One region of the Bradyrhizobium genosp. SA-4 str. CB756 genome, then DNA from elsewhere that is predicted to be linked to it. Evidence: riboswitches for the same ligand, from Rfam matches in the RefSeq annotation. Region 1 holds a riboswitch; the other holds the start of a gene.
The links. A riboswitch is a leader RNA that binds a small molecule or an ion and turns the genes downstream of it on or off. The one in region 1 is predicted to bind S-adenosylmethionine.
Positions count from the first base shown of each region.

Region 1 (3,951 bases):
AGCACCACGCGCGGCTGCCGTGTCGCCTGCAGCGTCTGCGACAGGATCACGTAGTCGAAGGCATCGTCGGGATAGTTGACAAGGTCGGTGTCGGCATCGCCCTGCACCACCGCGAGGCCCTTGGCAACGCAGCGGTTGACGCCCTCGCGCGACAATTCGATGCCGCGGCCATCGACGCCGCGCATCTCCAGAAGCTGAAGCAGATCGCCGTCACCGCAGCCGACGTCGAGCACTTTCGAGCCGGGCTTGACCATCTCGGCGACCAGCAGATGGTCCGCACGGAAATGCGCGGATTGCTCCGCAGTGAACCCATTCAACGGCAGCACTTCCTGTACAGACATCGCTAGCTGTCCTTGCCCGTGAGCCCGCGGGCCTTGCCTGCCGATTGCAGGAAGGCGCGGGAGATGTCGAAGAATTCGGGAACGTCGAGCAGGAAGGCGTCGTGGCCGCGGTCGGTCTCGATCTCGGCGAACGACACCCGCGCGCTCGACGCGTTCAGCGCATGCACCAGCGCGCGCGATTCCGAGGTCGGGAACAGCCAGTCGCTGGTGAAGGAGACCACGCAGAAGCGGGTCTGGATTCCCGCGAACGCCTTCGCCAGCACGCCGCCGTGATCGGCGGCGATGTCGAAATAGTCCATCGCGCGGGTGAGATAGAGATAGGAGTTGGCGTCGAAGCGCTCGACGAACGAGGAGCCCTGGTAGCGCAGATAGGACTCGACCTGGAAGTCGGCGTCGAACGAGAAGGTCGGCAGCTCGCGGTCCTGCATGCGCCGGCCGAATTTCCGGTGCAGAGCCGCGTCTGACAGATAAGTGATGTGCGCGGCCATGCGCGCGACCGCGAGGCCGCGATGCGGATGAAGACTGCGATCGGCATAGCCGCCATTGTGCCAGTCGGGATCCGCCATCACGGCCTGGCGGCCAAGCTCGTGGAAGGCGATGTTCTGCGCCGAGTGCCGCGTCGAGCAGGCGATCGCGAGCGCGGAGAACACGCGGTCAGGATAGGCCGCGGTCCATTGCAGCACCTGCATGCCGCCCATCGAGCCGCCGACCACCGCGAAGAGCGTGTCGATGCCGAGCCGGTCGATCAGCATCGCCTGCGCGCGCACCATGTCCGGAATGGTGATGACCGGAAAATCGAGCCCCCACACCTTGCCGGTGGCGGGATTGATCGAGGCCGGCCCCGTGGAGCCCATGCAGCCGCCAATCACGTTGGAGCAGATGATGAAGTAACGGCTGGGATCGATGGGGCGGCCCGGGCCGACCAGCGTGTCCCACCAGCCGGGCTTGCCGGTGACGGGGTGCAGATTGGCGACGTGCTGGTCGCCGGTCAGCGCATGGCAGATCAGAACGGCGTTGGAGCGATCGGCATTGAGCTCGCCATAGGTCTGGTAGGCGATCTGAAACGGAGCCAGATCGACGCCGCAATCGAGCCGCAGCGGCTGATCTGCGCCGAAACGCGCGACCTGCGAACTCGGGTGATCGACCTCGTGCGAGCGCTCATCGGCGCTGATCGCAGGACTCGGAATCGACTTGACGCTACCCATCTGATCATCGACCTCGTTTGCGATCGGACTTCAGACCGCTACTTGCATCAGGCCATGAAAAACCCGGCCTGAACGATAGGTTCGGCCGGGATCGGAAGCGTCCCCGGCCTGTTTAGCGAGTTTTTTAACGTGGCTGCAAGCCGGCCGGCTCAAATGACCACGGAACAGGCAAAATCTACTGTCTTGGGCGGTTTTCGTCAAGTCGCGGCCCGGATTAACCAAAATCGTCCTTGAAACGCCGGCCGAAAAGGTCGTCATTTCTCTTTGCTTTCGCCGCCCTGACTGCCTAATCAGGACATCGACCGCAACGGAATCCGGCTAGCCCATTGGCCTGCCCGATCCGCATTGGAACGCCTCTCAACGGCACTTCGCAGAACAGCATCCGGCAGATATGTCCCAACGTCCGCCCGCGCCACCATCGCTCCAGGAATTGCGCAAGGAGATCGACGCGATCGACGCGGACATGCATCGCCTGCTGATGCAACGCGGCGACATCATCGACCGCCTGATCCAGGTGAAGCAGACCCAGGAGGTCGGCTCCGCGTTCCGGCCTGCGCGCGAAGCCGCGATGATGCGCGACCTCGTGCAGCGCCATCGCGGCATCCTGCCGCTCGACACGGTCGAGAGCATCTGGCGCGTGATCATCTCGACGTTCACCTACGTGCAGGCGCCGTTCTCGGTGCATGCCGACATCTCCGTAAGCGAGCCGGCGATGCGCGATTCCGCGCGATTCCATTTCGGCTTCACCGTGCCTTACGTCGCGCATTTCAGCGCACAGGCTGCGGTCGAGGCGGTGGCGAAATCCAAGGGCGACCTGGCACTGGTCTCGGCGACGTCGAGCCGCACGCCGTGGTGGCTGGAGCTGGAAGCGGAAGGCGCGCCGAAGATCATCGCGCGGCTGCCTTTCGTCGAGCGCGCCGATCATCCGGCGGCACTGCCGGTGTTCGCGGTCTCGCGCGTCGCCGACAGCGCGCTGGTGACGGAGGTCGAGACCTTCAGCGTGCGTGTCTCGGGGTGGAACGCCGAGGTCGCGCGGACCCTGTCGCCGCTCGCCGAGATCGTGGCGGTGCCCGATACCGCCTTTGACGGAGCCGCGCTGCTGGTGTCGGTCACGAGCGCAACCAGCATCGACAAGATCAAGGCTGCCCTGATCGAAGCAGGGGCCTCGGTGCGCTCCACGGCCCTCGTCGGCAGCCACGCAACGCGCTATACGGTGACCCCGACCGGGTCGAAATCGTAAGTCTCGCGCCCAGCCACTTTCGGAGTTGAAGATGTCCCGCCCCGTGCCGAATCCCGGCATTCTCGATATTGCGCCCTACACGCCCGGCAAGAGCCCGGTGCCGGAGCCGGGCCGCAAGGTGTTCAAGCTCTCGGCCAACGAGACGCCGTTCGGACCATCACCGAAGGCGATCGAGGCCTTCAAGCGCGTGGCGGATCATCTGGAGGATTATCCGGAAGGCACCTCGCGGGTGCTGCGCGAAGCGATCGGCCGCTCGTTCGGGCTCGATCCGAACCGCATCATCTGCGGCGCCGGTTCGGACGAGATCCTCAACCTGCTTGCCCACACCTATCTCAGCCAGGGCGACGAGGCGATCTCGACCACCCACGGCTTCCTGGTCTACCCGATCGCGACCATGGCGGTTGGCGCCAAGAACGTCATCGCACAGGAGACCAACCTCACCTGCAACGTCGACGCCATCCTCAAGGCGGTGACGCCGAAGACGAAGCTGGTCTGGCTCGCCAATCCCAACAATCCGACCGGCACCTATGTGCCGTTCGACGAGGTCAAGCGCCTGCGCGCCGGCCTGCCGTCGCACGTGCTGCTGGTGCTGGATGCCGCCTATTCCGACTACGTTTCACGCAACGATTACGAGATGGGGATCGAGCTGGTCGCCACCACCGAGAACACGGTGGTGACGCACACCTTCTCCAAGATCCACGGCCTCGCCGCGCTGCGCATCGGCTGGATGTTCGGCCCCGAGCACATCATCGACGCCGTCAACCGCATCCGCGGGCCCTTCAACGTGTCGACGCCGGCGATGTACGCCGCGGTCGCGGCCATTGAAGACACCGCACACCAGGCGATGTCGAAACAGTTCACCGAGACCTGGCGCAACTGGCTCACCGATGAGATCGGCAAGCTCGGACTGAAGGTGACGCCGAGCGTCGCCAATTTCGTGCTGATCCACTTCCCGACCGACGGCAAGACCGCGGATGCCGCCGACGCCTACCTCACCAAGCGCGGCCTCGTGCTGCGCGCGCTGAAGAATTACGGCCTGCCGCATTCGCTGCGCATGACCATCGGCACCGAGGAGGCCAACCGCCTCGTGGTCGACGGCTTGCGCGATTTCATGGCCGGCAAATGAGCGCGAACCCGCATTTCCAGCGCGTCGCGTTGATCGGCT
Region 1 covers NZ_KI421499.1:8,925,110-8,929,060, reverse strand. The annotation lists gene metW (methionine biosynthesis protein MetW) at 1-341, opposite strand, end outside; gene metX (homoserine O-acetyltransferase MetX) at 344-1,546, opposite strand; SAM riboswitch at 1,638-1,717, opposite strand; gene BRAGE_RS0143080 (chorismate mutase) at 1,938-2,786, shown strand; gene hisC (histidinol-phosphate transaminase) at 2,818-3,912, shown strand; gene BRAGE_RS0143070 (prephenate/arogenate dehydrogenase family protein) at 3,909-3,951, shown strand, end outside.

Region 2 (3,951 bases), 1.4 Mb from region 1:
GTGTCGCTCTCGTACATGTATTCGACATGCACGCCGCTGATCCAATTGGAGAGGTAGTGATATTGCGCGGCGGCCACCGCCGGCGGCAGATGATCGATCCCGAGCTTCTTGAGCCCGGGCAGGAAACGCTCCTGCTGCTGGCGACGGAACACGCGGAAGACAAACTCCGCCGCATCCGCCGTGCCGCGTCGCGTGACGACCGTGAGGATGAGACCGGTGAAATAGGCGTGATAGAGGTCTGCGACCGCGCGCCAGCGCTTCCATTGTGCGGCTTGCGCGGCATCTACTGCTGCGGTCATGTTCACTCCCGATCGTGGTTTTGATCGAGTGTGTCACTGCGACTGGTAGCAGGCAACCTGACGCTTATGCAGGACGCCCTGCGCGGCGGCCCGTCAATTCCGCATCACGAATTTTGTGCAAGCCTCGCGGCGCGCTCTCGCTCGACGCGCTCGGTGACGTCGCGTGCCATCGCCACCGATCCCTGCACCGCGCCGCCGGGATCCCGCACCAGCGCGAAGGTCATCTCGATGTAGAGCTTGCGCCCGCTCTTGTGCAGCGCGCGCGTCAGCGTCGGCTTGCCCGCAAGCTTCATCGTCCCGCTCGCGAGCGCAGCCTCAAATCCTTTCCAGTGCGCGGCGCGCAGATGTTCGGGAATGATGAGGTCGAGGTTCTGGCCGAGCGCTTCGTCCGCGGAGAAGCCGAACAGCGCGGTCGATGCGCGATTCCAGCGCGTGATCGTACCGGAGCGATCGGAATAGATCAGCGCGTCCGCGGCGTCGTTGAGGATTCTTGCGTCGAGGTGGGATTGATCGGTCATGGTGAGACCTCGCATGTCGCTGGATTTCGTTGCGCATCCTGCCACACATTCGGTGTCATCGCCCGACTTGATCGGGCGATCCAGTACTCCGAAGCGGACGTGATCAAATCGAGAGGCCGCGGCGTACTGGATGCCCCGGTCAAGCCGGGGCATGACAGCGGAGTGTGCTGCTACACCCGAAAATGCTTCGATAGTTTGAGGCCTTGCGCCTGGTAGTTGGAACCGATGCGCTGGCCGTACATCGCGTCGGGACGCGCGAGCATCTTTTCATAGACGAGACGGCCGACGATCTGGCCGTGCTCGAGGATGAACGGCACCTCGCGCGAGCGCACTTCCAGCACGGCGCGTGCGCCCTGCCCCCCAGCGCCGGCATAGCCGAAGCCGGGATCGAAAAAGCCGGCATAGTGTACGCGGAATTCGCCGACCAGCGGATCGAACGGCACCATCTCCGCGGCGTAATCCGGCGGCACCTGCACCGCTTCCTTGGAGGCGAGGATATAGAACTCGCCGGGGTCGAGGATCAGGCTACCATCAGGACGGGCCGAGATCGGCTCCCAGAAATCTTCCACCGCATAGCCGGCGCGGCGATCGACATCGACGACGCCGGTGTGGCGCTTGGCACGATAGCCGACGAAGCCGTTGGCCTTCTCGCCAGAGAGATCGACCGAGACGGCGACGCCGCCGGAGAGATCGGCATTGTCGATGTCGACGAGGCGCTCGGCAGCATGCAAGCCGTCGAGCTCGTCGGCATTGAGGATGGCGTCACCAGTGCGGAAGCGCACCTGCGACAGACGCGAGCCCTCGCGCACCAGCACCGGAAACGTCTTCGGGCTGATCTCGGCATAAAGCGGGCCGTGATAGCCGGCGCCGATCATGTCGAAGCGGCGGGTGCCGTCAGCGATGACGCGGGTGAAGACGTCGAGCCGGCCGGTCGAGCTCTTGGGGTTCGCGGCCGCGACGATCTCCGGCGGCAGCGCCAGGCTCTCGAGCAGCGGCACGATGTAGACGCAGTTGGTCTCCAGCACCGCACCGTCGGCGAGGCTGAACTCATGCAGCTTCAATTCGTCGATGCGCTCGGCGACGGTGGCGCCGGGGCCTGGCAGGAAGCTGGCGCGGACGCGATAGGCGATGTCCCCGAGGCGCAGATCGAGGCTTGCCGGCTGGATCTGGCTTTCGACGAAATCGTATTCGGGCAGGATGAGGCCTGCTTCCGCCATCGCCGCGATCATGCGGTCGGGCAGGATACCATTGGCGTCGGCGGCAACCGTAAAGCTCAACCGGGGGTCCTCATCAGGGGGCAAACGCATCCGGACATGCCGGAAATACTAGCCTTTTACGGCTATCCGATGGACGCCTTGACGGAAAGGGCATTGCGGAATATGAGCATCACTTATCCCGTGGTGATTTGAGCCGGCCGGCTTGCAGCCACGTTAAATAAGTCGCTAAACAGGCCGGGGACCTCTGTGATCCCGGCCCGTGGAGATATCCAGGCCGGTTTTTTTGTGACCGTTTTCGACGAGGCGGTCATATCGGAGGGTCCTATGTCGAAGTCGCCTGCCAACTACCGTCCCGAAACCCGCCTGGTCCATTCCGGCACCCTGCGCTCGCAATATGGCGAGACGTCGGAGGCGCTGTTTTTGACGCAAGGCTACGTCTACAACAGCGCCGAGGAGTGCGAGGCGCGGTTCAAGGGCGAGGACCCCGGCTTCATCTATTCGCGCTACTCCAACCCGACGATCGCGATGTTCGAGCGCCGCATGATCGAGCTCGAAGGCGCCGAAGCCGCCCGCTCGGCGGCAACCGGCATGGCCGCGGTGACCACGGCGATCCTGGCGCCGCTGAAGGCCGGCGATCACGTGGTGGCCTCCCGCGCCCTGTTCGGCTCGTGTCTCTACGTCATCCAGGACCTCTTGCCGCGCTACGGCATCGAGACCACGCTGGTCGACGGAGCCAATCTCGACGAGTGGCAGCGGGCCGTAAGGCCCAACACCAAGACGTTCTTCCTGGAGAGTCCGACCAACCCGACGTTAGACGTGCTCGACATTCCCGGCATCGCCGAGATCGCGCACAAGGGCGGCGCGCGGCTCGTCGTCGACAACGTGTTCGCGACGCCGATCTGGCAGAGCCCGCTCGCGCTGGGCGCCGACGTCGTCGTCTACTCCGCGACCAAGCACATCGACGGCCAGGGCCGCTGCCTTGGCGGCATCATCCTGTCGTCGGAAGCCTTCATCGCCGAGCACATCCACAATTTCATGCGCCAGACCGGCCCGTCGATCTCGCCGTTCAACGCGTGGGTTCTCCTGAAGGGCCTTGAGACGCTCGGCGTGCGCGTGCGCGCGCAGACCGATACGGCTGCGCGGATCGCAGAGGCACTGGCGAGCCATCCGAAGATTTCGCGGCTGGTCTATCCCGGTCGCGCCGATCATCCGCAGGCGGCGCTGGTGAAGAAGCAGATGCGCGGCGGCTCGACGCTGGTCGGCTTCGAGGTCAAGGGCGGCAAGGCGGCGGCGTTCCGCGTGCTCAACGAGCTCAAGCTTGCGAAGATCTCGAACAATCTCGGCGATGCCAAGAGCCTCGTCACGCATCCGGCGACCACGACGCATCAGCGCCTGAAGCCGGAAGACCGTGCCGCGCTCGGCATCAGCGAGGGATTCATCCGTTTCTCCGCAGGCCTCGAGCATGCGGACGATCTGATCGAGGATCTGACGGCGGCGCTGGAGAAGGCGTGACGGGCGAATGGCGAATAGTGAGTGGCGAATAGATCTCTATTCGCTACTCGCCATTCCCTATTCGCTTCTACATCGGCCGATACGTCCGCACGTCAGCGGGCACGTTCACGCCGATCTTGATCTGGCCGACTGAGCGGATGATATCGTCGCCGAGCAGCTGGGCGAAGCAGGCGTAGCCCCAATCGTTCATGTGCAGGCCGTCGGCGATCACGAAACTCTCGACCGGAATCGATTGGTTCTCGTGCCAGTCGCGCATCACCTCGAAGCGCGGGAAAATGCCGACGTGACGGAGCTCGGCGACCTTGCCGAGCAGCTTCACCATCTTGCCGGCGCTCTCCTTGCGCTGGTTGACGGCCGGCGAATATTGCGGATCGACCAGCACGATGTCGGCGCCGCCGGCGGCCT
Region 2 covers NZ_KI421499.1:7,503,246-7,507,196, forward strand. The annotation lists gene BRAGE_RS0136320 (hypothetical protein) at 1-299, opposite strand, end outside; gene BRAGE_RS0136325 (PAS domain-containing protein) at 404-817, opposite strand; gene BRAGE_RS0136330 (2'-deoxycytidine 5'-triphosphate deaminase) at 988-2,124, opposite strand; SAM riboswitch at 2,205-2,284, shown strand; gene BRAGE_RS0136335 (O-succinylhomoserine sulfhydrylase) at 2,359-3,546, shown strand; gene BRAGE_RS0136340 (SGNH/GDSL hydrolase family protein) at 3,614-3,951, opposite strand, start outside.
Region 2: linked by a shared signal. The riboswitch ahead of BRAGE_RS0136335 (O-succinylhomoserine sulfhydrylase) and the one ahead of metX (homoserine O-acetyltransferase MetX) in region 1 are both predicted to bind S-adenosylmethionine.